One region of the Pseudomonas sp. 1121_17 genome, then DNA from elsewhere that is predicted to be linked to it. Evidence: predicted binding sites of a transcription regulator. Region 1 holds the regulator's gene; the other holds the start of a gene.
The links. Region 1 encodes sigma-54, which starts transcription at its own class of promoters, with help from an activator protein. Its sites were predicted from a motif close to ANTGGCATNNANNTTGCTNT; they were not measured.
Positions count from the first base shown of each region.

Region 1 (15,105 bases):
CTGACCCTGGACAGCCTGCAGGCTGTACTGGGCGAGTTGGCCGGGCCCGGCATCGATGCTGCCGATCTGTACTTCCAGGGCCAGATTTCTGAAACCTGGGCGCTGGAAGACGGCATCGTCAAAGAAGGCAGCTTCAACCTCGACCAAGGCGTTGGCGTGCGCGCCCTGTCTGGTGAGAAAACCGGCTTCGCCTACAGCAATGCGATCAACCTCGAAGCCCTCACCTCGGCCGCGCGCGCCGCCCGGTCGATCTCGCGTGCCGGCCAGAACGGCACGGTGCAGGCGTTTCGCAGCCAGGATCTGACCCAGCTGTACACCCCGAACAACCCGCTGGATGTGCTCAGCCGTGCCGACAAGGTCGAACTGCTCAAGCGTGTCGACGTCGCCACGCGGGCGCTTGACCCGCGCATCCAGCAGGTCAGCGTGAGCATGGCCGGGGTCTGGGAGCGGATTCTGGTGGCCGCTGCCGATGGCGGCCTGGCTGCCGACGTGCGCCCGCTGGTGCGCTTCAATGTCAGTGTGATCGTCGAGAAGGACGGCCGCCGGGAACGTGGCGGGCAGGGCGGTGGTGGGCGGACCGACTACCGCTTCTTCACCGAGGAGCGGGTCATGGGCTACGCCCGTGAAGCCCTGCGCCAGGCGCTGGTCAACCTCGAAGCCAAGCCGGCGCCGGCCGGCACCTTGCCAGTGGTGCTTGGCCCGGGCTGGTCCGGCGTGCTTCTGCACGAGGCGGTCGGCCATGGCCTGGAAGGCGATTTCAACCGCAAGGGCAGTTCCGCCTACAGCGGGCAGATCGGCCAGAAGGTTGCCTCCAGCCTGTGCACCATCGTCGATGACGGCACTCTGCAGGATCGTCGCGGCTCGCTCAGCGTCGACGATGAAGGGACGCCAACCGAGTGCACCACGCTGATCGAGAACGGCATCCTCAAAGGCTACATGCAGGACAAGCTCAACGCGCGCCTGATGGGCATGGCAGTGACCGGTAACGGCCGCCGCGAATCCTATGCGCACCTGCCGATGCCGCGTATGACCAACACCTACATGCGCGCAGGCGAGAGCGATCCCGAAGAGATCATCGCTTCGGTCAAGAAGGGTATCTACTGCGCCAACCTGGGCGGTGGCCAGGTCGATATCACCAGCGGCAAGTTCGTCTTCTCCACCAGTGAGGCGTATCTGATCGAAGACGGCAAGATCACCGCGCCGGTCAAGGGTGCGACGTTGATTGGCAATGGGCCGGAGGCGATGAGCCGGGTATCGATGGTCGGTAACGACCTGGCGCTGGACAGCGGCGTCGGTACCTGTGGCAAGGATGGTCAGTCGGTGCCGGTGGGCGTTGGCCAGCCGACCCTGAAGCTGGATGCGATCACCGTCGGCGGTACCGGCGGATGAGCGTAGTGCGCAGCAAGCGCGCCTCCACCGGGGTGGGGGCGGGCTTGCCGCGCACGAGGCATTACCTAGCGCAGGCCGCGCTGAGCTTCGTCAAGTTCGCGGATGTACTTGAACACCTTGCGCGCAGCAGCCGGCGGCTTGTCCCGGGCTTTTTCGTGCTGGGCATGGCGGATCAACGAGCGCAGTTGCTGACGGTCGGTTTCAGGGTATTCCTGAACAAACCGCTCAAGGTCCTCGTCGTTGCCGTCGACCAGCCGATCGCGCCAGCGCTCAAGGCCGTGAAAGCGTTCGTTGTACTGGCGGGTAGAGCTGTCGAGTTGCTCGATCACCGCAAGAATTGCGTCGGTGTCCTGGTCGCGCATCAGCTTGCCGACAAACGACATATGGCGTTTGCGGGCGATGTGCGCGGTGTGCTTGCTGGCATCGGCCAAGGCCTTGCGCAGCGGGTCGGTCAAGGGCAGGCGTGCCAGGGTGTCAGGCTTGAGCGTCGTCAGGCGCTCGCCGAGTTCAACCAGTGCATGTAGCTCACGCTTGATCTGGGTTTTGCTTTTTTCGCCATCGAAGGCGTCGTCGTATGAATCAACCATGGTGGCCGTCCGCTAGAAATCGCCGCCATGATAACCAGTCGGGGGCCAATTGTCCGGCCCGGTCGTAGAATGACCCTAGCCGTAAGCAGAATTTGAGTGGAGAAGACCATGAGTGCAGTCCAGAGCATAGGCCCGAAGGACCTGCCGGCCTTGCAGGAGCAAGTCGAGGCGATCGTTGCCGAAGCGCGCCGCCAGGGTGCCAGCGCCTGCGAGGTGGCGGTGTCGCTGGAGCAGGGTTTGTCGACCACGGTGCGTCAGCGCGAGGTCGAGACGGTCGAGTTCAACCGTGACCAGGGCTTTGGCATCACCCTCTATGTCGGCCAGCGCAAGGGCTCGGCGAGTACCTCGGCCAGCGGCCCGGAGGCCATTCGCGAAACCGTTGCTGCAGCCCTGGCGATTGCCAAGCACACCTCGGAAGACGAATGCGCCGGGCTGGCCGATGCCGCCCTGATGGCCCGCGATATCCCTGAGCTTGACCTGTACCACGATTGGGACATCAGCCCCGAGCAGGCCATCGAGCAGGCACTGGCCTGTGAGGCCGCTGCTTTTGATGCCGATCCGCGGATCAAGAATGCCGACGGCACTACCCTCAACACCCATCAGGGCTGCCGTGTTTACGGCAACAGCCATGGCTTTATCGGCGGCTATGCCTCGACCCGGCACAGCCTCAGTTGCGTGATGATTGCCGAAGCCGACGGGCAGATGCAGCGCGACTACTGGTATGACGTCAACCGCCAGGGCGATCTGCTGGCCGACCCGCGCAGTATTGGCCTGCATGCAGCGCAACGTGCTGCAAGCCGCCTGGGTGCGCGCCCGGTGCCGACCTGCGAAGTGCCGGTGCTGTTCTCTGCCGAGCTTGCCGGTGGCCTGTTCGGCAGCTTTCTTGGGGCGATCTCGGGCGGCAACCTGTACCGCAAGTCGTCGTTCCTCGAAGGCTCGCTGGGGCAACGCCTGTTCCCCAGCTGGCTGACCCTGGATGAACGCCCGCACCTGCCGCGGGCACTGGGCAGCGCGGGGTTCGACGGTGATGGCCTGGCCACCTACGCCAAGCCGTTCGTCGAAAACGGCGAGCTGGTGTCGTACCTGCTCGGTACCTATTCGGGGCGCAAGCTGGGCTTGCCAAGCACCGCCAACTCGGGGGGCGTGCACAACCTGTTCGTCACCCATGGCGTCGAAGATCAAGCTGCATTGATTCGGCGCATGGGCCGTGGCCTGTTGGTCACCGAGCTTATGGGCCATGGTCTGAACATGGTCACGGGTGATTACTCGCGTGGCGCAGCGGGCTACTGGGTCGAAAACGGCGAGATTCAGTTCGCTGTGCAGGAAGTAACCATTGCCGGCAACATGAAAGACATGTTCCAGCAGATTGTGGCGATTGGCAGCGATCTGGAAACCCGCAGCAATATCCACAGCGGCTCTGTGCTGATCGAGCGCATGACGGTCGCGGGCAGCTAAAACCCTCCGTTGTCCCAGTTGCACATCCCGGACCCGGCCATCGCGCCGGGTCTTTTGTTTTTGCTTTCGGGGTTGAAGTGATTCTATTTATCACTTAATAATGAATATCATTACACCGCCCAGCAGTGATGATATTCATGAATACCGTACTCCATGAGTTGCCCTACCTGGAAAACTGGCGTTGGCTGAGCCGGCGCATTCGCTGCGCGCTCGACCCCGACGAGCCGCGACTGATCGAGCATTACCTGGCCGAAGGTCGCTACCTGGTGTGCTGCACCGCGACCTCGCCATGGACCGTCGCCCTGACTTCCCTGCGCCTGCTGCTGGATACCGCCAGCGACCGCATGCTGCCCTGGCACTGGCGCGCGCAGTGCCTGGACCAGGCCTGGCGGCCGTTGCTGGACCTGCGCAGCCTCGATCGCCTCGAGCAGAACCAGCGCTGGCAGCCCTATGCCATGCAGCTCGCCAATTGCGTGCTGCTGCCTTCGATTTCCCCCGACGAACTGTTGCAAGGAATTGACCATGAGTAATACCCGTATCGAGCGTGACAGCATGGGTGAACTGCAGGTGCCGGCCCAGGCCCTGTATGGCGCTCAGACGCAGCGCGCGGTCGATAACTTCCCGATCAGCGGCCAGCGCATGCCGGTGCAGTTCATCCGTGCACTGTTGCTGGCCAAGGCGGCAGCGGCCAACGCCAACGTCGAACTCGAGCAGATCTCGCCGGCGCAGGGCCAGGCCATCGTCCAGGCGGTCGAGCAGTTGCTGGCCGAGGATTTCATTCAGCACTTCCCGGTCGACGTTTATCAGACGGGTTCTGGTACCAGCTCGAACATGAACGCCAACGAGGTGATTGCCACCTTGGCCAGCCGCGTCCAGGGCGAGCCAGTCAACGCTAATGACCACGTCAACTGTGGCCAGAGCAGCAACGACATCATCCCCACTACCATCCATGTCAGCGCTGCGCTGGCCATGCACGAGCAGTTGCTGCCGGCGCTGCGCCACCTGGTGCAGGTGATCGATGCCAAGGCCGTCGAGGTGCATCACCACGTCAAGACCGGCCGCACTCACCTGATGGATGCCATGCCGGTGCGCATGAGCCAGGTATTGGCTGGCTGGGCGGCACAGATCCGCGCTGCCTTGAGCCATCTTGAAGCGACCCTGCCGAGCCTGCAGGCGCTGGCCCAAGGCGGCACTGCGGTAGGTACCGGGATCAACGCTCACCCGCAGTTCGCCGCCGGTTTCGCCCGCCAGCTGAGCGGCCTGACCGCGATCGAATTCACTCCCGGTGACAACCTGTTTGCCCTGATCGGTTCGCAGGACACTGCCGTGGCGCTGTCTGGCCAGCTGAAAACCACCGCCGTTGCCCTGACCAAGATCGCCAACGACCTGCGCTGGATGAACTCCGGCCCGCTGGCGGGCCTGGGCGAGATCGAACTGCAGGCCCTGCAGCCTGGCTCTTCGATAATGCCGGGCAAGGTTAACCCGGTGATTCCCGAGGCGACCGCCATGGTGGCTGCACAAGTCATCGGCAATGACGCCACCATCGCCGTGGCCGGGCAGTCGGGCAACTTCGAACTCAACGTGATGCTGCCGGTAATCGCTCGCAACCTGCTGGAGAGCATCGAGCTGATGGCCAACGCCAGCCGCTTGCTGGCCGACAAGGCCATCGCGACCTTCAAGGTCAATGAAAGCAAGCTCAAGGAAGCCCTGGCGCGCAACCCGATTCTGGTCACCGCGCTGAACCCGATCATCGGCTACCTGAAGGCCGCCGAGATCGCCAAGACCGCCTACAAGCAAGGCCGGCCGATCATCGACGTGGCGTTGGAGCACACCGACCTCTCGCGTGACCAGCTTGAAGCCTTGCTTGACCCGGAAAAACTCACCGCTGGCGGTATCTGACCGTCCAGGAGGCACGTCATGCAGCACTGGAAACGCACCACCGATCACGCCAACCGGCTGTTTGCCCAAGGCGACTGGGTCGACGCTCGGGAGCATTACCTGCAAGCGCTGGCCCTGGCCCAGGTGCTGCTCGAGCGCTGGCATGACGTTGACGAGGCGGTTGCCGCACTGGTAATCGCCCATCACAACCTGGCCGATCTGCACCTGCGCCTGAACCAACCCCACGAAAGCGCGGATTACCTCTGCGCTGCCCACCAGCGCCTGCTGCAGGCCAGCCACGAGCCACGACTGCCGCAGCCGCTACGCGAGGCGGCACTGCGCCACAGCGCACGTACCTACACCGAGCTGCTCAATTTCATTGCCGAGTACGGCCAGTACCCGCGCACCGCGCGCTTGCTCAACCGCCAGGCTGGCGTGGCGAGCGAGCTGATTGCTGCGCCGGAAGTTGCACCTCACTCACTTAATTACGGAATCCACTGATATGCCGCATACCTTGCCTGCACTGCCGTACGCCTACGATGCGCTGGAGCCGCACATCGACGCCCAGACCATGGAAATCCACCACAGCAAGCATCACCAGACCTACATCAACAACCTCAACGCGGCCATCGAGGGCACCGAGTGGGCTGAGTGGCCGGTGGAAAAACTGGTTGGCGCGGTCAAGCAATTGCCTGAAAAGTTGCAGGCAGCGGTGATCAACCAGGGCGGTGGCCACGCCAACCACACCTTGTTCTGGACTGTTATGGCGCCCAATGGCGGCGGCGTGCCGCAAGGCGAGGTGGCCAAGGCCATCGAGCAGCAATTAGGTGGCTTTGATGCTTTCAAGGAGGCTTTCACCAAGGCTGCGCTGAGCCGCTTCGGCAGTGGCTGGGCCTGGCTCAGCGTGACCCCGACCAAGCAACTGGTGGTCGAGAGCAGCGGCAACCAGGACAGCCCGCTGATGCACGGCAACACGCCGATCCTCGGGCTGGACGTGTGGGAGCACGCCTATTACCTGAAGTACCAGAACCGCCGGCCTGAATACATTGGCGCGTTCTACAACGTGGTCGATTGGGCCGAAGTGGAACGCCGCTATCAGCAAGCCTTGAAGTGAGCCTAACCGGTATGCGCTCGCAGGTGATGTCTGTCAGCAGTGTGCGCCTGTTTCGTCTGGCGCTGGGGACTTTGCTGTTGCTGGTCGGGACTGCGCTGTTAGTGGCACGCGGGATCGATTGGCTGGGCCTGGAGCCGCGCATACTGCGGGCTCTGGAGGGCGGTGCACTGTGCGCTCTGGGCACTGCGCTGGGCGCGGTGCCGGTGTTGGTGATCCGCAATATGCCGGTAGCGGTGGCTGACACCTTGCTCGGTTTCGGCGCTGGAGTGATGCTGGCAGCGACTGCGTTCTCGCTGATCATGCCGGGCCTGACCGCTGCACAGGCGATCGGTTTCAGCCCATGGGGCGCCGGTGGGCTGATCAGTTTCGGCCTGCTGTTAGGCGCGCTTTGCCTGTTTCTGGTCGACTTCAAGGTCTCGGGTGCTTCACCCGAAGCCTTGGTCGGTAACGGCAATCAGCCGGTTATCGCAGCGCGGATCTGGCTGTTCGTGATTGCCATCATTGCCCATAACATTCCTGAAGGGATGGCCATTGGCGTATCGGCCGGTGGCGGCATGCCGGACGCCGACAGCCTGGCCATGGGCATCGCCCTGCAGGATGTGCCGGAAGGTCTGGTGATCGCATTGGTGCTGGCCGGAGCGGGGATGTCGCGTTTCAAGGCTTTCTTGATCGGCGCGGCCTCGGGCCTGGTCGAGCCGCTGGCAGCAGTGATCTGCGCATGGCTAGTGAATGTTGCCGAACTGCTGCTACCGCTGGGCCTGGCCTGCGCGGCGGGAGCGATGTTGCTGGTGGTGACGCAGGAGATCATTCCGGAATCACGCAGCAACGGCAACTATCGCCTGGCAAGCCTGGGGCTGTGCGTGGGCTTCTGCCTGATGATGGTGATGGACACGGCCATGTCGTGACCGCTTGCTGGTCCAGCGCTGCGGCAGCGCTGGGCCTGGCAGCGGCGGGGCGTTATTCGCCTTCGTCGAAGTAGTTGTTGATCAAATCCACCACGGCCTGGAGTGCCTCGTCTTCCTGCTCGCCCTCGGTGAACAGGTGCACCTGAGTGCCCTTGCCCGCTGCGAGCATCATCACCGCCATGATGCTTTTGCCATCGACCAGCTTGTCTGGCGCCCGGCCGACCCTCACCTGGCAAGGAAAGCGCCCGGCCACGCCGACGAACTTGGCGGCCGCTCGGGCGTGCAGGCCCAGCTTGTTGATGATGGTAATTTCGCGGGCGGGCATGTTCGGGTAAATCCTGTGGGCTAGAGGTCGCGGTGGCGGACTTGGACGTTTTTCAAGGATTGCTGCAGAACCTGGCCGAGGCGCTCGGTCAGGTACACCGAGCGATGGTGGCCGCCGGTGCAGCCGATGGCGATGGTGACATAGGCACGGTTGCTGGCGGCGAAGCGCGGCAGCCATTTGAGCAGATAGCTGGAGATATCCTGGAACATCTCTTCGACATCCGGCTGCGCAGCCAGGTAATCGATGACCGGCTGATCCAGGCCTGAGTGTTCGCGGATTTCCGGCTTCCAGTACGGGTTGGGCAGGCAGCGCACGTCGAACACCAGGTCGGCGTCTACCGGCATGCCCCGCTTGAAGCCAAACGACTCAACCAGAAACGCCGTACCCGGCTCGGGTTGGTTGAGCAGGCGCAGCTTGATCGAATCGCGTAGCTGGTAGAGGTTGAGGTTGGTGGTATCGATCTTCAGGTCGGCAAGGTCGGCAATCGGCCCGAGCATATCGCTCTCTACCCGAATGGCTTCGGCCAGCGAGCGATTGGCGTTGGTCAGTGGGTGACGCCGGCGCGTTTCGGAGAAGCGCTTGAGCAGGGTGTCTTCGTCGGCGTCCAGGTACAGCACATCGCACTGGATGTGCCGTGCGCGGGCATCCTCGAGCAGCTCGGGGAAGCGTGACAGATGGCCTGGCAGGTTGCGCGCATCAATCGAGACGGCAACCTTGGGCTGCATCAGCTCGGTATTGATCAACGTGTTTTCAGCCAGCTGCGGCAGCAACCCGGCGGGCAGGTTGTCGATGCAGTAGAAGCCATTGTCTTCCAGCACGGCAAGTGCAGTGCTCTTGCCGGAGCCAGAGCGGCCGCTGACGATGATCAGGCGCATGCTCAGCTCCCGTTTTGCACGTCCAGGACGACCTGGTACAAGGCCTCGTTGTTGCTCGCAGCGCGCAGACGCTTACGCACGTCTTCGCGATCGAGCATGCTGGCAATCTGGCGCAACAGCTCAAGGTGAGCATCGGTGGCAGCTTCGGGCACCAGCAGGACGAACAGCAGGTCCACCGGGGCGCCATCGATGGCATCGAAGTCGATTGGATGATCCAGGTGGAGCAGGGCGCTGACCGGATTGGCGCAGCCCTTGAGGCGGCAGTGCGGAATGGCGATGCCATTGCCAAACCCGGTGGAGCCCAGTTTTTCGCGGGCGATCAGCTTCTCGAAGACTTCTTGCTGGTCGAGCTCGCTGACTTCGCTGGCTACGACCTTGGCGATTTCTTCGAGGGCGCGTTTCTTACTGCTGACGCCCGGCACGTTCACCAAGGAACGGCCGGGGGTCAGAATGGTTTCAAGTCGGATCATGGATGAGGGGGATCAGCGAGCAGCTGCACCTTGCAGGAGACTTTGCTGTTTTTCCTTGTGTTTTTTCAGTTGGCGGTCGAGCTTGTCAGCCAAATTGTCGATGGCTGCATACATGTCTAGATCTTCGGCATTGGCAACCACTTCGCCGCCCGGAATCTGCAGAGTCGCTTCGATCTTCTGCTGCAGTTTCTCGACTTTCATGATCACCGTGACGTTGGTGATCTTGTCAAAGTGCCCTGCGAGTCTCTTCAGCTTCTGCTCGACGTAGTCGCGCAGTGGTGGGGTTACTTCTACATGGTGTCCACTGATGTTGACTTGCATACAGCTTCTCCTTTGTTGCCCGTGCATAAAGAGGCAGGTCTTGCACCTGCCACAAAAACGCTGTGGCACATCCTGGGGCTACATCAGTCGCTTGCGTTCACTCGACGGTGCTATGCCGAGCGACTCGCGGTACTTGGCGACGGTGCGACGGGCTACCTGGATGCCTTGTGCCTCCAGTAAACCAGCGATCTTGCTGTCACTCAATGGCTTTTTCTGATTTTCCGCTGCAACCAGTTTCTTGATGATCGCGCGGATCGCCGTGGACGAGCATTCACCGCCTTCGGAGGTGCTGACGTGGCTCGAGAAAAAGTATTTCAACTCAAAGATGCCACGCGGAGTGTGCATGTACTTCTGGGTGGTGACGCGGGATATGGTCGACTCATGCATGCCCACTGCTTCGGCGATGTCATGCAGCACCAACGGTTTCATCGCCTCGTCGCCGTACTCGAGAAAATCGCGCTGGTGCTCGACGATCTGCGTGGCGACCTTCATCAAGGTCTCGTTGCGGCTCTGCAGGCTCTTGATGAACCAGCGCGCTTCCTGCAACTGGTTGCGCATGAAGGTGTTGTCGGCGCTGGTATCGGCGCGGCGGACAAAGCCTGCATATTGCGGGTTGACCCGCAGGCGCGGCATGGCTTCCTGGTTCAGCTCGACCAGCCAGCGGTCGGTGTCCTTGCGCACGATCACGTCAGGCACCACGTACTCCGGCTCGCTCGACTCGATCTGCGAGCCAGGCCGCGGATTGAGGCTCTGCACCAGCTCGATGACCTGCCGCAGTTCGTCTTCCTTGAGCTTCATACGGCGCATCAGCTGGCTGTAGTCGCGGCTGCCGAGCATATCGATGAAGTCGCTGACCAGGCGCTTGGCCTCGGTCAACCAAGGCGTATTGGCCGGCAACTGACGCAGCTGCAGCAGCAGGCACTCGCCCAGGTTGCGTGCGGCAACGCCGGCGGGTTCGAACTGTTGAATACGGTGCAGCACGGCCTCGACTTCATCGAGCTCGATGTCGAGCTCCGGGTCAAAGCCTGCGCAGATTTCTTCGAGGGTGTCTTCCAGATAGCCTTGCTGGTTGATGCTGTCGATCAGCGTTACTGCAATCAGGCGATCGGTATCGGACATCGGCGCCAGGTTCAGCTGCCACAGCAGGTGGCTTTGCAGGCTCTCGCCGGCAGAGGTGCGGGTGGTGAAGTCCCACTCGTCATCGTCGTTGCTGGGCAGGCTGCTGGCGCTGGTCTGGTAGACATCTTCCCAGGCTGTGTCGACCGGCAGTTCGTTGGGAATGCGCTCGTTCCAGTCGCCTTCTTCAAGGTTCTGACTGGCGGCGCTGCCTTCCTGCAGGCTGCCATCCTGAAAACCGCTGTCCTGGAAGCTGTTGTCCAGGTTTTCGGCGCTTGGCTTGCTTTCGGCACTGTCGGCCAGCGGGTCGCTGTTGTCGAAGTCTTCGCCGTCTTCCTGGCGTTCGAGCATCGGGTTGGATTCCAGCGCTTCCTGAATTTCCTGTTGGAGGTCCAGGGTCGAGAGCTGAAGCAGACGAATGGCCTGTTGCAACTGCGGGGTCATCGTCAGTTGCTGGCCCATTTTTAGGACGAGCGATGGTTTCATAGCTTGGGCTTAATACCTTGTCCGCCGGCGCATCTGCGCCATCCACTACACGAAGGGCGCCGCGGCGCCAATTTCAAGCAAGTTATATGCCTTAATTTGTAGCGTTTGCCTAGAGCACTGTAACACTTAAGCTGTTTTAGCTTGCTGCTGCCAGTGCCCAGGCAAGGGCCTCAGAGCCGGAACTCGTGGCCCAGGTAGACTTCCTTGACCAGATCGTTAGCCAGAATGGTCTCGGCATCGCCTTCGGCGATCAGTTGACCATCGTTGACGATGTAGGCTGTCTCACAGATATCCAGCGTCTCGCGGACGTTGTGGTCGGTGATCAACACACCGATGCCCTTGGCCTTGAGGTGATGAATGATCTGCTTGATGTCACCTACCGAGATCGGGTCGACGCCAGCGAACGGTTCATCCAGCAGGATGAACTTGGGTGCGGTGGCCAGGGCGCGGGCAATCTCGACACGGCGGCGTTCGCCACCGGAAAGGCTCATGCCGAGGTTGTCGCGGATGTGGCTGATATGGAATTCCTGCAGCAGGCTTTCCAGCTCCTTGCGACGGCCGTCACGGTCGAGTTCCTTGCGCGTTTCGAGGATCGCCATGATGTTGTCGGCAACCGACAGCTTGCGGAAGATCGACGCTTCCTGCGGCAGGTAGCCAATCCCGGCACGGGCGCGGCCGTGCATGGGTTGGTGGCTGACGTCATTGTTGTCGATCAGCACGCGGCCCTGATCGGCCTGAACCAGGCCTACGATCATGTAGAAGCAGGTGGTCTTGCCGGCACCGTTGGGGCCGAGCAAGCCGACGATCTGGCCGCTGTCGATCGACAGGCTGACGTCGCGAACCACCTGGCGGCCCTTGTAGCTCTTGGCCAGATGCTGGGCTTTGAGAGTCGCCATTTACTCGGCCTTCTTCTTCGGCTGGATCACCATGTCGATGCGCGGACGCTTGGTCGTGGCGGCGCCACCGGCATTGCCTGCGGTTGCCACCTGGGACTTGGTGTTGTAGACGATCTTCTCGCCTTCGGTGGTGTTGCTTTCATTCTCGACCTTGGCGCGGTCGGTCAGAATCACCGTGTCTTTTTGCGCCTGGTATTGAATCGTCACGGCCCAGCCTTTCATCTTGTCGGGCTTGGCGGCGTCCTGCTGTTGCTCGAAGTAGGCCAGGTTGCCCACCGAAGTCACCACGTCGATGTCGCCATTGGCGGCACGGGTCATGGTCACGGTGTTGCCTTTGATCATCATCGAACCTTGGGTGATGATCACGTCGCCGCGGTAGGTAGCTACGCCTTGTTTGTCATCCAGGTGAGCGTCGTCGGCCTGGATACGAATTGGCTGGTCACGATCGTTCGGCAGGGCCAAGGCGCTCGCGCTTCCCAGTGCTGCGCTCAGGCTGAGCAAAAAAGGGAGGGTTTTAACGAGCCTCATACTGTCCTCTTACGTTGGACAGCAGGTCCATCCTGCCGTCTTTCAAATACGCTTTCATGCCAACGCCGGTGGTGGTGCCGCCGGCGCCGTCGATTCTAACGGCTTGCTCGGTCTGCGCATATTGCTTCTGCGGGAACACCGTCATGCGCGTGCTGGTAATGATGGTTTCGCGTTGTTTTTCGTCGGTGCGAGCAACCCGTACCTTGTCGATCAGCTCGACCTCGGTGCCATCCGGGTTGACCTCCGCACGCACGCTCTGGACATGCCAGGGATACGCGGTGCCGCGATACATGTGCAGGTCTGGCGTGGTCAGCAGTGTGACTTCGCTGGCCTTGAGGTGCTCGACCTTGTCGGCGGTCATTTCATATTGCATCTTGCCGTCAGGCAAGAACTGCACGCTGTGGGCATTGATCGCATAGTAGTCGATGGCGCTTTCGTCGACCTGCGCCTGTGGCTTGTCGAGGAAGCTCTCGGGGCTGACGTTCCAGTAGCCGACCGCTACCAGCAGGGCAGCGATCAGCCCCAGCAGCGCGATGTTTTTAGCTTTTTTGCTGAACATGTGCGGCCTTACAGGTAGTTGGCGTTGGCAGCGTCCAGGGTACCCTGGGCCTGCATGATCAGTTCACAGAACTCGCGGGCAGCACCTTCGCCGCCGCGGGCCTGGGTTACCCCGTGGGCGTTCTGGCGGACGAACACGGCAGCGTTGGCTACGGCCATGCCCAGGCCGACCCGGCGAATCACCGGCAGGTCGGGCAGGTCGTCGCCCAGGTAGGCGACCTGCTCATAGCTTAGGCCCAGTTCAGCGAGCAGGCCGTCCAGAACCACCAGTTTATCCTCGCGGCCCTGAAACAGGTGCGGGATGCCGAGGTTCTCCGCCCGACGCTCGACCACCGGGGTCTTGCGCCCGCTGATGATTGCCGTGGTCACACCCGAGGCCATGAGCATCTTGATGCCCTGGCCGTCGAGGGTGTTGAAGGTCTTGAATTCGCTGCCGTCTTCAAGGAAGTACAGGCGGCCGTCGGTGAGCACACCGTCGACGTCGAAAACGGCCAGCTTGATGGCTTTGCCGCGTTGCAGGATGTCTTCGCTCATGGCATCTCCGTTCATCACATGACTCCGGCGCGGAGCAGGTCGTGCATGTTCAGCGCGCCGGTCGGGCGATCGTGCTGATCGACCACGACGAGGGCGCCGATCTTGTGGTCTTCCATGATCTTCAAGGCTTCAGCGGCGAGCATCTCGGCGCGGGCAGTCTTGCCGTGCACGGTCATCACCTCATCGATCAGGGTGGTGTGTACATCGATATTGCGGTCCAGGCTGCGGCGCAGGTCGCCGTCAGTGAACACGCCAGCCAGGGTACCGTCGTTTTCCAGCACGACGGTCATGCCCAAACCTTTACGGGACATTTCCAGCAGCGCTTCCTTGAGCAGGGTGCCACGTTGCACCTGCGGCAGCTCGTCGCCCGAGTGCATGACGTTTTCGACCTTGAGCAGCAAACGTCGGCCAAGGGCGCCGCCGGGGTGCGAGAAGGCGAAATCCTCGGCCGAGAAGCCGCGGGCCTCAAGCAGGGCGATCGCCAGGGCATCGCCGAGCACCAACGCTGCGGTGGTCGAGGAAGTTGGTGCCAGGTTCAGCGGGCAGGCTTCCTGCGCCACGCGCGCATCGAGGTTGGCCTCGGCCGCTTGCGCCAGTTGTGAATCGGGATTGCCGGTGAGGCTGATCAGCTGAATGCCAAGGCGCTTGATCAATGGCAGCAGGGTAACGATCTCGGCAGTGCTGCCGGAGTTGGACAGCGCCAGGATCACGTCATCACGGGTGATCATGCCCATGTCACCGTGGCTGGCTTCGGCCGGATGGACAAAAAATGACGGCGTACCGGTACTGGCCAAGGTCGCCGCGATCTTGTTGCCGATATGCCCGGACTTGCCCATGCCAACCACGACCACACGGCCTTTGCTGGCCAGAATCAGTTCGCAGGCCTTGACGAAATTGTCGTCGATACGCGGCAACAGGCCCTCAACAGCCTCGAGTTCCAGGCGCAAAGTGCGCTGGGCAGATTGGATCAGCTCGCTGGATTGGCTCATGTCGAAAAGCAATGCCTGATGAAAAGGCGCCGATTATAGCCGCAATGTGCGAAAGGCTCATCACTGGATTGTCTTAAGCCTGCCGCGGCCGCCTGTCATTCGCCTGAATGACGCTGCGATAGCCTTGGGGCGGGCCCGCCTGCGGTGCTATAGTTCGCCGCTGATCCGGCCCGGGTGGGGCGTGTGTGCCTTCACGATGAGGGCAGGCGTCCATTGGACGAGGCTGTATTGCAAGGAGTCTAGATGAGTGTGGATAGCGCCTACGCGGTCGAGTTGAAGGGGGTTACCTTCAAGCGCGGTTCGCGCAGCATTTTCAGTAATGTCGACATCCGCATCCCGCGCGGAAAGGTCACTGGCATCATGGGGCCATCGGGGTGCGGCAAGACCACCCTGTTGCGCCTGATGGGCGCCCAGCTGCGCCCCGCCAGCGGCGAAGTGTGGGTGGCCGGGCAGAATTTGCCGACGCTGTCGCGCAGTGATCTGTTCGATGCACGCAAGCAGATGGGCGTGCTGTTTCAGAGCGGTGCATTGTTCACCGACCTCGACGTGTTCGAGAACGTTGCCTTCCCGCTGCGGGTGCACACCGAGCTGTCGGAAGAGATGATCCGCGACATCGTCCTGATGAAACTGCAGGCCGTTGGCCTGCGCGGCGCCATCGATCTGATGCCCGACGAACTCT
Region 1 covers NZ_VXCX01000003.1:445,992-461,096, reverse strand. Annotated here, with positions in the region: gene tldD (metalloprotease TldD) at 1-1,389, shown strand, start outside; gene yjgA (ribosome biogenesis factor YjgA) at 1,455-1,976, opposite strand; gene pmbA (metalloprotease PmbA) at 2,085-3,431, shown strand; gene FW789_RS09700 (FagA protein) at 3,560-3,961, shown strand; gene FW789_RS09695 (class II fumarate hydratase) at 3,954-5,330, shown strand; gene FW789_RS09690 (DUF2753 family protein) at 5,349-5,810, shown strand; gene FW789_RS09685 (superoxide dismutase) at 5,812-6,423, shown strand; gene FW789_RS09680 (ZIP family metal transporter) at 6,435-7,328, shown strand; gene FW789_RS09675 (HPr family phosphocarrier protein) at 7,381-7,653, opposite strand; gene rapZ (RNase adapter RapZ) at 7,674-8,528, opposite strand; gene ptsN (PTS IIA-like nitrogen regulatory protein PtsN) at 8,531-8,998, opposite strand; gene hpf (ribosome hibernation-promoting factor, HPF/YfiA family) at 9,011-9,319, opposite strand; gene FW789_RS09655 (RNA polymerase factor sigma-54) at 9,398-10,921, opposite strand; gene lptB (LPS export ABC transporter ATP-binding protein) at 11,092-11,817, opposite strand; gene lptA (lipopolysaccharide transport periplasmic protein LptA) at 11,818-12,345, opposite strand; gene lptC (LPS export ABC transporter periplasmic protein LptC) at 12,332-12,904, opposite strand; gene FW789_RS09635 (KdsC family phosphatase) at 12,913-13,437, opposite strand; gene FW789_RS09630 (KpsF/GutQ family sugar-phosphate isomerase) at 13,452-14,426, opposite strand; gene FW789_RS09625 (ATP-binding cassette domain-containing protein) at 14,670-15,105, shown strand, end outside.

Region 2 (15,105 bases), on a different contig from region 1:
GTCGAACGCCTGGATCAGCAGCGGCAAGCGCTGCGGCTGGTGCCGTGCGCACAGGTTGAGCAGCCAGCGCTCGGCCTGCGGGTGGCGATGTTCGCGCCACAGCCGCAGCCAGCATTCCAGTGCCTGCTGTTCAGCGCCAAGCGCCTCGGCCTGGCGCGCCAGCAGATACAGCAGGTCGACATCGTCAGGCGCCTGTTGCAGTTGCTGCTGCACCTGCGCGTGCAGGGTCTGGCTGCCGATCCCGGCCTGGCAGAACTGCACCAGCAGACGTTGCAGCAGAGCCTCGTCGTTGGGGAAGGCGAGGCAGGTGTGTGCCTGCACAAACTGCTCGTACTCGAACAGCGGGCGCTGATTGAAGCAGTATTCCAGGCTGCGGAAGTACCACAGCGTCTCCAATTGCGCAGCGGGTGGCCAGTCGCGCATCAGGGCGGTATCGAACGGATCGGGTTCGCTCAGGCGCTGGAGGAATGCTTCGACCTCCTGCGGGTCTTGCAGGCGCAGCAACTGTTCAGCCCAACCCAGGCGCTGTGCCAACAGGCCGGCGCAGCGGTGCGAAATGGGCCCGCAGCTGCGCAGTTCATGCAGCAGCTGCCAGCTCAGTTGTTCCAGTTCGTCCAACGGCAGTTCGTTGAGCTCGGCGATGTAGCCCTGCCAGGCGGCGGGATCGAAACGCAGGGTGGGGTCTTCCAGCAACCGGTGAAAACCGCGCAATGCGGCTGACATCTCGTCAGCTTTGGCTTCGGTTTCGACGACTGGCGCGGCGTCGGCCTCGCTTTCACGGGCCAGGCGCAGCGCTTGTTCGTAGGCCTCGCGCAGCGCCTGGAAACCTTGCGGGTCAGTTTCCGGATGATGTGCCGGCAGCAGGCCGCGGTAGGCCTGGCGGATCAGATTGAGGTCCTGGGTCGGTTCCAGGCCAAGGCGTATCCAGCAACTCATGACCAGCAGTCCTCTTCCAGCGATGCCGGGCGTTCCGGTTCAGGTAATGGCAGATCCCAGCTGAGGCTGGCCAGCAGCTCGCTGGCACCCAGCCGCAGGTTGAGCAGGATGCAGCGGTTCCAGTGCTCATTGCCCTGGCGTTCGAGTTCGGCGGCGAGTGCCTGGTCGCTGCTGTCAGAGACGTTCCACAGCGCCTTGCCGAACAGGTAGCCGGCCAGGTAGCCGTCCCAGCTGTTGTAGTAATGGCGGGCACGCAAGGCCAGGCGGTAATGCAGGTAGAGGCTTTCTTCGGCAGTGATAAAGGACTTTTTCAGTCCGGCGCGCAGCAGAAAGCTCATCCGCCCCAGGTCCCAGGCGCGGGTGCCGCCGGGGCCGCAGTCCGGGTAGGTGCGGGCGGCGTACTGGTACTTGATCCGGTCCCGTTCGGACAGGCGCTCGAGCAGTGCTTGCCACTGGCTGGGCAAGCAACGCTGGAACTGCCAGTAGGCTTCGGACAGCTCGGTGGCGTGGCCGTTGTCAGCCATGCCGAGCATGTCCAGCAACTGCGCACGGTTGCTGATGCCCCACCAGCGTTCGAGGTCGCTCTGGTCGTCGCCCTCGTGATAGTCCGGCGCGGTGTAGCTGGCACCGTTGAGGGCAGCCATCGGTGCGGACAAGGCATGCAGCCAATGCTGCGCAGTTTCTTCCATGACACGGACTCCTGGGCCGGGGCAGAACAGGGAGGGCGGCCGGCCTTGCGGGTGGCGATTGTAAATAGCGGCCAGCACGGCGGCAAATGGCCTGCTCGGGATGGCGCTTCAGCTGACCGTTTTTCCGGCCAGACGTTCTTCCTCGCGCAGGGTCAGCACTTCATAACCGTCAGCAGTGACCGCAACGGTGTGTTCCCACTGCGCCGACAGCGCGCCGTCGCGAGTGATCACCGTCCAGCCATCTTTCAGCTCGCGGGTGCCGCGCGCGCCCTGGTTGATCATCGGCTCGATGGTGAAGACCATGCCCTGCTTGAGCTTCATGCCCATGCCGCGTTGGCCGAAATGGAGGATCTCCGGTTTTTCGTGCATCTGCTGGCCGATGCCGTGGCCGCAGTATTCGCGTACCACGCTGTAGCCGGCCGCTTCGGCGGTGCTCTGAATGGCGTGGCCGATGTCGCCCAGAGTGGCCCCCGGGCGAACTTGCTCGATGCCGCGCCAGAGCGCGTCATAAGTGGTTTCTACCAACCGCTCGGCTTCAGCGCTGATCGCGCCGATGCGGTACATCTTCGACGAGTCGGCGATATAACCGCCTTGTTCCAGGGTGATGTCGACGTTGACGATCGAGCCTTCAGCGAGCACTTCGTCAGCCTTGGGCATGCCGTGACAGACGACGTGATCGACCGAAGTGTTCAGCGAATAGGGGAAACCGTACTGGCCCTTGCTGGCCGGCCTGGCGCGCAGGGTCTGGACGATGAACGCCTCGGCGTGGTCGTTGATCTGCATGGTCGTTATGCCGGGACGGATAAAACTGTCGAGCTCGGCGAATACCTTGGCCAGCAACTGGCCGGCGCGGCGCATCAGCTCGAGTTGTTCGGCTGTCTTGAGGATGACTTGGGACATTGGCGCTTCAAAGACCTCGCTTGAATCAGGCTGCAGCATATCCCCATGGCACCCAGCCTTGCCACCGCGGCGCCGTGCCCCAGGATGGGGACGCGTGCACCAAGACGAGTCAAAAATCCCCCATGGCGGCGCATCGGCTTTCTCACCACCCCCGTCTGCACCAGCGCCGATCCTCTGTAGGAGCGGCCTCGTGTCGCGAAAGGGCCGCAAAGCGGCCCCCGGTCAAAGCCATCGCTGAAAATTGGCACAGTCCCTGCTACACCCCATCCACAACACGCCCCACTGATCAACGGCGATCAATCAGGGGCCTCACCCAGATGAGAACAGGCAAAGGCGCCTGGAGCTTCGGCTCCAGGCGTTTTTTTTGTCTTTGCGGCGGCCAACCCCGCCAACCCGTGATCGAGGATCGGCTATGCAGGCAACAGCGAACGGCGGACAACTTCAGCGACTGGTCATCGTCGGCAACGGCATGGTCGGCCATCACTGCGTCGAGCAACTGGTCGAGCGCGGCGCATTGGCGCGCTTCGAGGTGCGCGTATTCGGCGAGGAGCGTCAGCGCGCCTACGATCGCGTACACCTCTCAGAGTACTTCGCTGGCAGCGACAGCGAAGCGCTGGCCATGTGCGAGGCGGATTTCTACGATCGCCACGGCGTGCACCTGCACCTCGGCGAGGGCGTGCTCGAGATCGATCGCGAGCGCTGCGAAGTGGTCACCGCAGAGGGCCGTTATGGCTACGACCAGTTGGTCCTGGCCACCGGCTCTTATCCGTTCGTGCCGCCAGTCGAAGGCTCCAGCGGCACGTCGCGGCTGGTCTATCGCACCCTGGATGACCTTGACGCCATTCGCGCCGCCGCCAGCGGCAGCCGCCGGGGTGTGGTGGTCGGTGGCGGCCTGCTGGGCCTCGAGGCGGCCAACGCCTTAAAGTCGCTGGGCCTGGAAGCACACGTGGTGGAGTTCGCGCCGCGCTTGATGCCGGTGCAGCTCGACAGCGAAGGCGGTGCTGCCTTGAAGGCGCAGATCGAGGCGCTGGGCGTGGGGGTGCATGTGTCACGCGCCACCCAGTCGATCAGCACGGGCAGTGAGTACCGCTATCGAATGAATTTCGACGGTGGCGAGTATCTTGAAACCGACCTGATCGTGTTTTCTGCCGGTATCCGCGCACAAGACGCCCTCGGCCGCGCCTGCGGCCTGGAGATTGGTGCGCGTGGCGGGGTGGCGATCGACCACGATTGCCGCAGCAGCGACCCGCAGATCTTCGCCATCGGCGAGTGCGCCTCGTGGAATGGCAGCGTGTTCGGCCTGGTCGCGCCCGGTTACAGCATGGCGCGCAACCTTGCTGCGCTGTTGCTTGGTGAATCGTCCACCCCGTTCACCGGCGCCGACATGTCAACCAAACTCAAGCTGCTTGGGGTTGATGTCGGCTCTATCGGCGATGCCCATGGCGCGACTCACGGCGCGCGCAGTTATCGCTTTATCGACGAGGCCAACGCGGCCTATCGCCGGCTGGTGGTCGATGCCAGCGGCAAGCACGTGCTCGGCGCGGTGCTGGTTGGCGACAACAGCTACTACGACACCCTGCTGCAGTACTGCCAGAACGGCATTGCCCTGCCAGCTGATCCGGCCACGCTGATCCTGCCGCAGGGCGGCGGCGCGCCGGCGCTGGGTGCCGATGCCTTGCCCGATACGGCGACCATCTGCTCCTGCCACAACGTCAGCAAGGGCGCGGTCTGTGCAGCCATCGACAGCGGCTGCAGCGACCTCGCCGCGGTCAAGAGCTGCACCAAGGCGGCCAGCGGTTGCGGCGGTTGCGCGGCGCTGCTCAAACAGGTCTTCGAGCACGAGTTGACTGCCCGTGGGGTCACCGTCGACAAGAGCCTCTGCGAGCACTTCGGCTATACCCGCCAGGAGCTTTATGGGCTGGTCCGGGTCGAGGGCATCCGCACCTTCAATGAGCTGCTCAAGCGTTACGGTAAAGGCCATGTTGGCTGTGACATCTGCAAACCGGCGGTGGGTTCGATCCTGGCCTCATGCTGGAACCAGCCGATCATGGACGCCGCGCTGGTGCCGCTGCAGGACACCAACGACACCTTCATGGCCAACATGCAGAAAAACGGCACCTACTCGGTGGTGCCGCGCATTCCCGGTGGCGAGATAACCCCGGACAAGCTGATCGTGATCGGCCAGGTGGCGAAAAAATACGACCTCTATACCAAAATCACCGGCGGTCAGCGCATCGACCTGTTCGGCGCGCAGTTGCACGAATTGCCGCTGATCTGGGGCGAGCTGATCGCTGCGGGCTTCGAGACCGGTCACGCCTATGGCAAGTCGACGCGTACGGTCAAATCCTGCGTCGGCAGCACCTGGTGCCGCTACGGCGTGCAGGATAGCGTGGCCATGGCCCTGCGCCTGGAAGACCGCTACAAGGGCCTGCGCTCGCCGCACAAACTCAAGTTTGCCGTGTCCGGCTGCACCCGCGAGTGCGCCGAGGCGCAGAGCAAGGACATCGGCGTGATCGCCACCGACAAGGGCTGGAACCTCTACGTCTGCGGCAACGGCGGCATGCGCCCGCGGCATGCCGAGTTGTTTGCCACCGACCTCGATGACGACAGCCTGATCCGCATGATCGACCGCGTGCTGATGTTCTACATCCGCACTGCCGACAAGCTGCAGCGCACCTCGGTCTGGCGCGAGGGCCTGGAAGGTGGCCTGGATTACCTCAAGGCGGTGATCCTTGATGACAGCCTGCAGCTTGGCAGCGAGCTCGAAGCGCAGATGCAGCACGTGGTCGATCAGTATGAATGCGAATGGGCCAACGCCCTCAACGACCCGGAAAAACTCAAACGCTTCCGCACCTTCGTCAACGACCAGCGCGCTGACCCGGACGTGCACTTCGTGCGCGAACGCGAACAACGCCGGCCAGTGGCCGCGCTGCACCTGATCCCAACTGTCGAGGAGGCTGTCTGATGAACTCATCCAATGTCGCAGTAGCGCAACAACCCAACTGGCAAACGGTTTGCCAGCGCGGCGATCTGGTCGCCGATTCCGGTGTGGTGGTGTGGCTGGACGGCGAGCAGGTGGCGCTGTTCTACCTGCCTGGCCAGGCTCAGCCGCTTTATGCCGTGGCCAATCGCGACCCGCGCTCGGGCGCCAATATCATCGGCCGCGGTCTGATCGGCAGCATCGGTGGCGAGCTGACGGTGGCGGCGCCGTTGTACAAGCAGCATTTCAGCCTGCGCAGCGGGCGCTGCCTGGAAGACCCGCAGCAGGCGCTGCGGACCTGGCCGGTGCGCCTGGCAGGGGAGGCTGTCGAGGTGGCGATGCGCTAAGATGGCTGACCGACGCTGACCGCGGGCAGAGCTGCTCTTACGCATGAACCTCGACACTCGAATCAAGTACCGCCACTTGCTGTGCTTTCTGGAAATCGCCCGCCAGGGCAGCCTGGCGCGTGCGGCTGACGTTCTGGCGATCAGCCAGCCAGCGATTTCCAAGACCCTCAAGGAGCTTGAGCAGTTGCTTGAGACGCGACTGTTCGAGCGCACTCGGCTGGGCGTCGAGCTGACCACCGCCGGCACGCGCTTCATGCGCTACGCCGGCCCCAGCGTGCAGGCCCTGCGCGATGGCGTGAGCAGTGTGCGCGGCGAGGCGCGGGCGCCGTCGCAGGTGCGCATTGGCGTGCTCTCGACCGTCGAAGGCCTGCTCATGCCCGAGGCGCTGTGCCGCCTGCATCAGCGCCATCAGGCGTTGCTGATCAGCGTGAGCACCGGGGTCAGTGCGCAGTTGCTCGGCCAATTGCGCCTGGGTGAGCTGGAGTTGGTAGTCGGGCGCATGACCGACAGCCCGCAGATTCAGGGCTTGTCATTCGAGCACCTGTACAGCGAATCGATGAGTCTGGTGGTGCGTCCGGGCCATCCGCTGCTGGCGCTGCAGCCGCTCGAGCGCAGCCGGGTTGGTGACTATCCGCTGGTGTTGCCTCCGCTTGGCACCACCATCCGCCAACACGCCGACAGCCTGTTTGTGCAGTGCGGCATCCACATGCCGGCGCAACGTCTGGAGACCTTGTCGCTGGCGCTGAGCCGGCGCTACCTGCTGGGCAGCGATGCAGTCTGGGTCGCCCCGCGTGACGCGGTGCTGATCGACCTGGGCCGCGGCGAGTTGGTCGAGCTGGACCTTGGCATCTACGAACCGGGTGGCTCGGTGGGCATCTGCCGCAATGCCGCGCTGCCGCAGAGTCTTCCGGCGCAGTGGGTGTGCGAGGTGCTGCGCGAGTTGGCCGGGGAGTACCGCGAAGGGCTTTATCCCTGACGGATCTGTCATGTTTAGCAGGGCAGACATAAATAGCCACAATACCCGCCGCAGGTGGCATCTGGGCTCAATACTGGCCAGTGGCTGCAGCGTTGCCATGAACAACCTTTCACCTACTGAACTTACTGCCCGCAAGCGGCTCCTATGCCGGTAGCCATTGGTAACGACCGCCTGCTAAGCTCGCGGCTTTACCCTGATTGCCCTTATGGCGCATGAACAAGGAACTAGCATGAAACAACATCGTTTGGCGGCTGCGGTTGCCCTGGTAAGTTTGGTTCTGGCGGGCTGCGACGCTCAGACCAGCGACGTCGAGCTGAAAACCCCGGCACAGAAAGCCTCCTACGGTATCGGCCTGAACATGGGCAAGAGCCTGGCTCAGGAAGGCATGGAAGACCTTGATTCGAAAGCAGTCGCCATGGGTATCGATGACGCTGTCAGCAAGAAAGAGCAGCGCATCAAGGATGACGAACTGGTCGAGGCCTTCACCGCGCTGCAAAAGCGTGCCGAAGAGCGCCTGACCAAAGCCAGCGAAGAAGCCGCATCGGCTGGCAAGAAGTTCCTCGAAGAAAACGCCAAGAAGCAGGGCGTCGTGACCACCGCTTCCGGCCTGCAGTACGAAGTCGTGAAGAAAGCCGATGGCCCACAGCCAAAAGCCTCTGACGTTGTGACCGTTCACTACGAAGGCAAGCTGATCGATGGCAAGGTGTTCGACAGCTCGGTCGAGCGCGGCAGCCCGATCGATCTGCCGGTCAGCGGTGTGATCCCAGGTTGGGTCGAAGGCCTGCAATTGATGCACGTCGGTGAGAAATACAAGCTGTACATCCCGGCTGACCTGGCTTACGGCGCACAGAGCCCAAGCCCGCTGATCCCGGCCAACTCGGTACTGGTGTTCGACCTGGAACTGCTGGCGATCAAAGATCCGAGCAAGCTCGAAGGCGCCGAGCCGCCAGCCGAAGCTCCGGCTCAGTAAGCCTTAGCGTGTCTACAACGCCCCGTCTCGACGGGGCGTTGTCGTTTTTGCGGGCACCCAGACGAACCTCGGCCGGCATTGCTTGTCCGAGATTGGGTGGCCGGTACATGTCTGCCCGATGACGCAAAACGTTTGCGTAACTGTCACGATTGGGTAAAAAACGCCCGATCTAAGCGCGACCCTTGCCCTGTCGGCACGGGGCGGCGGAAACTGTGCCCTGTTCACAAGGTTATCCACAATAAATGTGGATAACCTCATCGCTTGGAGGCCCCATGAGTGCACCCTGGAATTTCAGCCGATTTCTGCCCCTGGCCGAGCGCCTGCTCAGCCGTGGCCGGTTGCCGGCACTGTTGTTTGCGGTCGCGCGCAAAGGTCCCAAGCTTGGCCAGCTGCGTGAAGACCTGCGCTTGATGCAGAGCCTGTGCCTGGCCTGGTGGCGCGGCGAGTACCGCGCCATCAGCCCGAAGGCGCTGGTGACCATCGTGGCCGGCCTGCTGTACTTCGTCAGCCCGCTGGATGCGATCCCCGACTGGCTGCTGGGCGTCGGCTTTCTCGATGACATCGCCGTGCTCGGCTGGGTATTGAAGACCGTGGCTGACGAATTGGGCCGTTTCAAGGCCTGGCGCGATGCCCAGACGCCGGAGCGTTTGCGCGTGGTAGAGCGCCTGCCAGACACCCCCGAGGCACTGCGCCTGGAGCGCGGTACGCCTTGAATTCAGCCTGATCTGCACAGACCCTCGCGCTTGGTCATATAATTGGCATAAAGGTTATGCCTACGGGCTACATGCAGTAGTCCTACGTGAGGGGTTTGCAATGGAAATTCAGGTCATCAGCCGGGACGATAAGCCCGAATACGCCGTCATTCCCTGGGAGCAGTATCAGGCCCTGCTGGTCGCTGCCGGCCAGGCGCCTGCGTCCAGCCCTGCCAAGGCAGAGCAGACGCTAGCAGAGCCTGCTGCAGCGCCTGCCAGCCTGCCAGCAATCAGCGAGTTGGCCCGCCTGCGTGAAGCCAAGGGCCTGGCCCCTGAGGCGCTGGCGCGCAGCGTCGGCATCAGCCCGGCCTACCTGGCCATGATCGAAGCCGGTGAGCGTGAAGCGGGTGCGCCGATCCTGCGCAGCCTGGCCTGGCACCTGGGTATTGCTGGCTGGAGCGAGCCGTCATGAGTGGCGTCAGGATCAGTCGCCAGCAATGGGACGGGCTGCTCGGCGAGCTGGACATGGCCCGCCGCCAGCGCCACCTGCTGACCTACCGTGCCCTGCTCGAGCGTCTGCAGCTGCCAACCCCGGCCATGCAGACGCTGACCGCTGCGCTGGAGCATCTGGCCGCCATCGACGCACGCGCCGAACAGCCGCTGCGCAGCTCGCTGGTAATCAGCCAGGGCGCAAGCCGCCTGCCGCGTACCGGCTTTTTCGAATGTGCCGAGCGCCTGGGCAGGTTTACCGGGCCGGTCGATGGCATGGAAGCAGCCTCCTGGCACGCCTCGGAAGTGGCCAGGGTATTCGAGCACCCCTATTCAGAAGAAGCCTGAGCGCCGCAGCGCGTTTGTCTGAGCAAACTGCAGACAAAGAAAAGGGGGTGGACATTCTAGGCGTCCACCCCCTTTTTTTGCGACTGGCGTCAGCCGGCGGTCACTTCTTGGCTACCGACGAGCTCAGGCTCAGGTAATCAAGCAGGATACGCCCGGTTTCGGCCAGGTAGGCGTCGTCTTCCGGTTTGGTGTTTTCATCTTCCACCGGCAGGGCGTCTTCGTCTTCTTTCTTCAGTTCCTTGAGCGGCTCTTCACCCTTGGCCTTGCGGCGGATGTTTTCCAGGGCCAGTTGCTTGCCCTCGATCTCATCGTGGCGGGCGCGACGGGTCTGCTCGTTGAGGCTGACACTCTTCTCGCTCATCAGCTTCTGGCTCAGGGCCAGGCGGTCACGGATGTAGGTGAACTCGGCATCCTTGGCGCTACGGGCGTCGTGGCGGGCTTTCAGCTCGGTGAGGAACGGCTTGAACGGGTCCACGGCAGGCTTGATCGCCGGCTTGATGGTGTCCCATGGCATGGCCTCGGGCAGGGCGCTCTCGCCGATTTCCTTGGTGTCGATGATCGACGGGTAATCGATATCCGGCAGCACGCCCTGATGCTGAGTGCTCTGTCCGGAAACCCGGTAGAACTTGGCCAGGGTCAGTTTCAGCTCACCATGGTTGAGCGGCTGGATGGTCTGCACGGTGCCTTTGCCGAAGGTCTGGCCACCGATGATCAAGGCGCGGTGGTAGTCCTGCATGGCGCCGGCAAAAATCTCCGAAGCCGAGGCCGAGAGACGGTTGACCAGCAGCGTCAGCGGACCTTTGTAGAACGCGCCGCGGTTTTCATCTTCAAGCACATCGACGCGGCCATCGCTGTTGCGTACCAGCACGGTCGGGCCTTTGTCGATGAACAGGCTGGTCAGCTCGGTGGCTTCCTGCAGCGAGCCGCCCCCATTGTTGCGCAGGTCGATGACCACGCCGTCGACTTTCTCGTTCTGCAGTTCGGTGAGCAGTTTCCTGACGTCGCGCGTGGTGCTCTTGTACTCAGGATCGCCGGCACGGTAGGCCTTGAAATCGAGGTAGAAGGCCGGGATCTCGATGATCCCCAGCTTGTAGTCACGGCCATCCTGCTTGAGCTTGAGCACCGACTTTTTCGCCGCCTGCTCCTCAAGCTTGACTGCTTCGCGGGTGATCGAAACGATTTTGCTGGTCTGGTCGCTCGGCGCATTGCTGGCCGGGATGACTTCAAGACGCACCACCGAACCTTTCGGGCCGCGGATCAGCTTGACCACTTCGTCCAGACGCCAGCCGACCACGTCGACCATTTCCTTGTTGCCCTGGGCCACACCGATGATCTTGTCGGCCGGGGCGACCTGTTTGGTCTTGGCGGCTGGGCCGGCCGGTACCAAACGGACGATCTTGACCTGATCGTTGTCATTCTGCAGCACCGCACCGATGCCTTCGAGCGACAGGCTCATGTTGATGTCGAAGTTTTCGGCGTTGTCCGGCGACAGGTAATTAGTGTGCGGGTCGTAGGACTGGGCGAAGGTGTTGATGTAGGCCTGGAAGATGTCTTCGGCACGGGTCTGGTCAAGCCGCGCAAGTTGGTTCTTGTAGCGCTTGATCAGGGTTTCCTGGATCTGCTTGAAGTCCTTGCCGGCGATCTTCTGGCGCAGTACTTCATCCTTGACGCGTTTGCGCCAGAGGTCGTCCAGCTCGGCGTCGTTTTTCAGCCATGGCGCGTCTTTGCGATCGACCAGCAGCGACTCGTCAACACTGAAGTCGATCTTGTCGACGCCCTTGTTGAGTTCGGCCAGGGCAAAGTCCAGGCGGGCTTTGACGCGGTTCAGGTAACGCTTGTAGATGGTGAAGCCCGGATCGAGATTGCCGCTCTTGAGGAAATCGTCGAACTGGGTCTTCCACTTGTCGAACTCGGCGATGTCCGAGGCCGTGAAGTAGCTGCGCGATGGATCGAGCAGCTTGATATAGCTGTCGTAGATGATCACCGAACGGGCGTCATCCAGTGGCGGCTTGCTGTAGTGGTGGCGCTTGAGCAGCTCGACCACATTGAGACTGGCAACCACCTCATCCCGGTCTGGCTGCAGGCTTTCCCACTTGTTGGCGGCGGCCGCATTGCCGCCAAGCGTCAGGCTGCCAACGCCAATGAGCAGGGCGAGGGCGGTGCTGGGCAGAAAATGCTTCATGCTGATTCGACGTAAAGGCAATTGATCACGCATAGTAGGCCGTCTATTCCGTTCGCCGGTTCCATGGAGCCGGGCAAATACTGCAAAAAGCCCGGGGCAAGGCGATCCCGGGCTCAGTCATGACTCAACTATGGAGGCACTGTGAAGGCATTGCAAGGCGTTGACGGACATGTGGAGTGGGTCGAGGCCGAGCGCCCGACCTGTGATGCCGGCCAGGTACGCATTCGCGTAGCCGCGGCAGGCCTGAATCGGGCGGATATGCTCCAGATCGCGGGCAATTACCCACCGCCGCCGGGCGCCAGCCCGTACCTGGGGCTGGAATGTTCCGGGATCATCAGTGAAGTCGGCCCCGGCACCGACTGGCGCGTCGGCGAGCGCGTCTGTGCGCTGCTGGCGGGCGGTGGCATGGCCGAGGAAGTGGTGGTCGATGCTCGCCACGTGCTGCCGGTGCCAGAGGGCCTGAGCCTGCACGAAGCGGCGGCGATCCCCGAGGTGTATGCCACGGCCTGGCTGAATATCTTCCAGCTCGGCGGGCTCAAGCCTGGGGAAAAACTGCTGGTGCATGCCGGCGCCAGTGGCGTCGGCTCGGCGGCGATTCAACTGTGCAAGGCGCTGGGTAATCCGGTCTGGGTCAGCGTCGGCTCGCCAGAGCGGCTGGCCTACTGCGAGGCGCTGGGCGCTGCCGGTGGGGTGGTGCGCAATGCCAACCTCGATGACCTCAAGCAACTGGGCCCGTTCGACGTGATCCTTGACCCGGTTGGCGCCAGCTACGGCCCGCTCAATGTCGAGCTGCTGGCCCGCGACGGGCGCTGGGTGATGATCGGCTTGATGGGCGGGCGCAAGGTCGAACTGGACCTGGCACAGATTCTCGGCAAGCGCCTGCAGCTGACCGGCTCGACCTTGCGCAATCGCCATGACGACTTCAAGGCCGAATTGCTCAAGGAGCTCGGCCAGCAGGTCTGGCCGTTGTTCACCGATGGCCGGCTCAAGGCGCAACTGGTGGACACCTATCCGGTCGCGTTCGCCGAGGCCGCCTACGCCGAGCTTGCGACCAATCAGGTCTCCGGCAAGCTGGTGCTGGTGATCGACCAGACGCTGGCCTGAGTCAGCCATGCCGGGGCTACGGCCCCGGCTGTTTCACTTCCAGGCGAGGATCGGCCAGCCATGCTGCTCGGCATGGGCGCGCAGGACCGGGTCCGGGTTGACTGCCTTGGGATGATCGACCTTGAGCAGCAGCGGCAGGTCATTGCGCGAGTCCGAATAGAAACTCGCGTCCTCGAGGTTTTCCTGCTCCTGATCCAGCCACTCCAGCAGCCGGGTGACCTTGCCCTCGCGGTAGGTCAGCACGCCGTGAGTGTTGCCGGTGTACACGCCATTGATCGCTTCCAGCTCAATCGCCAGATACTCGTCTACACCCAAGCGCGCTGCAATCGGCCCGACCAGGTGGGTGCCAGAAGCCGAGATGATCAGCACCCGATCACCTTGCTTGCGGTGCTCGGCAATGCAGTGGCAGGCGTCGCCGAAGATGATCGGCTCGATCACATCTTCCACCCATGGCTCGACCAGGTGCGCCAGCTCCTCCAGTGTGCGCCCGGCAACCGGCTCGAGGCTGAAGGCCATGTAGTCTTCCATGGCCATCTCACCCTTGTTGTACGCTTCCATCATCTCGCGGTCACGGCGCAGAAACGACTCGCCATCGACCCAGCCCAGCCGCACCATGTGCTCACTCCACAGCGACGCGCAGTCGCCATGGATCAAGGTTTCATCCAGATCGAAAATTGCCAAAGCCATCGGTACTTCTCCTGAACTACTTCTATGCCACTTCGCGTAGCGCCGTTGGGTCGATAGCCAAGGATACCCGTTGACCGTCCGCATGCAGATCCTCTGACGAGCGATTGAGCACGTCAACCACCAGTTCGACCTCGCGCACCTCGACCCGATAGCGGATGACGTTGCCGAGCAGGCTATGGCTGCGCACCTGGCCGTCCAGTTCGCCGGTGAGACCCAGGCTGATCGACTCGGGGCGGATCGCCAGGCGGCTGCTGACCGGGCGTTGCAACAGGCGGCTGGCGCTGTCGGCATCGAGCAGGTTGTAGTTGCCGATAAAGCCTGCGGCAAACAGGTCCACCGGCGCGGTATAGAGGGTTTCGGCGTCGCCACTCTGCACGATCCGACCCTGGTTCATCAGGAAGATGCGGTCGGACATGGTCAGCGCCTCTTCCTGGTCGTGGGTGACGAAGATCGTGGTCAGCCCAAGCTCGCGCTGAATCGCCCGAATCTGCTCGCGCAGGTGCTTGCGAATGCGTGCATCCAGTGCTGACAGTGGCTCATCCAGCAGTAACAGGCGCGGCCTGGTCACCAGCGATCGGGCCAGCGCCACCCGCTGGCACTGGCCGCCCGACAACTGATGCGGATAGCGCCCGGCAAAGCTGCCCAGCTCGACCAGCTCGAGCACTTCGCGCACCCGCGTGCGGCTTTCTTCAGCGGGGGTTTTCTGCATGCGCAAACCAAAGGCGACGTTTTGCTCGACGGTCATGTTGGGGAACAGTGCATAGCTCTGAAAGACCATGCCGATGCCGCGTTTTTGCGGGCTCAGCGGCACCAGGTCGTGGCCGTCGAGGAGGATCCGGCCGCTGTCGACCGGGGTCAGGCCGGCAATGCAGCGCAGCAAGGTCGACTTGCCGCAACCGGACGGGCCGAGCAGGGTGACGAATTCGCCGCGCTGGATCTGGCAGTCGATATCGTCGAACACCGGGCTGCCGGCGTAACTCTTTTGCAGTTTCTCTACGCTGACGAAGCTCATCTCAGGGTTTGTCCTTGTTCAAGCGATTGGCCACCCAGGTCAACACCAGGACGAAGGCGAAATAGGAAATCACCAGCGCGCTGTTGAAGTGGCCGCTGCTGTTGCGCATGTTGTTCAGGTACACCTGCAGCGTTTCGTAGCGTGTGCCGACCAGCAGGTTGGCGAACACGAACTCGCCGAACAAAAACGAGAACGACAGCAACAGCGCCACCATCAGGCCCTTGCGCAGGTTTGGCAGCACCACCAGAAACGCCGCCTGCCAGGTGCTGGCGCCGAGCAGTTGGGCAGCGTCCATCAGGTCGCGCAGGTTGATCGCTTGCAGGTTGTTGGTGATGGCCCGGTACATGAACGGCAGCGCTACAGTGAAGTAGCAGCCGATCAGAATCCACGGCGTGCCGACCATCGCCATCGGCCCGCTGCCATACAGCTGCAGCAAGCCCACCGACGACACCACCGGCGGTACCGCAAACGGCAGCAGGATGAGGATGTTCATCAGCGCGTCCAGCCGCGGAAAGTGGTAATGCACCACAAACAGCAACGGCAGGATCAGCACCACCGACAACAGCAGCGCGCCGACGCACACCAGCAGCGACTGGCCGAAGGCGGCCAGAAAGCGCGGCTCGCTCCACAGCGCCACGTACCATTTGAAAGTAAGGCCGCTGGGCAACAGGCTCGCCGACCAGCTGGTCGACAGCGAGTAGAGCAGGGTGCCGGCCAGCGGCAGCAGCAGGATCAAAAACAGCAGGTAGACCATGGCGCGGTGGTACCAGCCGCCAGGGCGGGATTCAGCGCG
Region 2 covers NZ_VXCX01000001.1:43,072-58,176, forward strand. Annotated here, with positions in the region: gene FW789_RS00215 (molecular chaperone DnaJ) at 1-936, opposite strand, end outside; gene FW789_RS00220 (DUF1266 domain-containing protein) at 933-1,625, opposite strand; gene map (type I methionyl aminopeptidase) at 1,734-2,525, opposite strand; gene nirB (nitrite reductase large subunit NirB) at 2,938-5,490, shown strand; gene nirD (nitrite reductase small subunit NirD) at 5,490-5,852, shown strand; gene pcaQ (pca operon transcription factor PcaQ) at 5,896-6,828, shown strand; gene FW789_RS00245 (FKBP-type peptidyl-prolyl cis-trans isomerase) at 7,058-7,798, shown strand; gene FW789_RS00250 (YkvA family protein) at 8,071-8,511, shown strand; gene FW789_RS00255 (helix-turn-helix domain-containing protein) at 8,612-8,962, shown strand; gene FW789_RS00260 (hypothetical protein) at 8,959-9,327, shown strand; gene FW789_RS00265 (carboxy terminal-processing peptidase) at 9,428-11,509, opposite strand; gene FW789_RS00270 (NAD(P)H-quinone oxidoreductase) at 11,651-12,613, shown strand; gene FW789_RS00275 (HAD family hydrolase) at 12,647-13,300, opposite strand; gene FW789_RS00280 (ABC transporter ATP-binding protein) at 13,323-14,312, opposite strand; gene FW789_RS00285 (ABC transporter permease) at 14,314-15,105, opposite strand, start outside; gene FW789_RS00290 (ABC transporter permease) at 15,098-15,105, opposite strand, start outside.
Region 2: nirB (nitrite reductase large subunit NirB) is a predicted target of sigma-54. The motif match lies at 2,766-2,785, and genes of this name have one in related genera.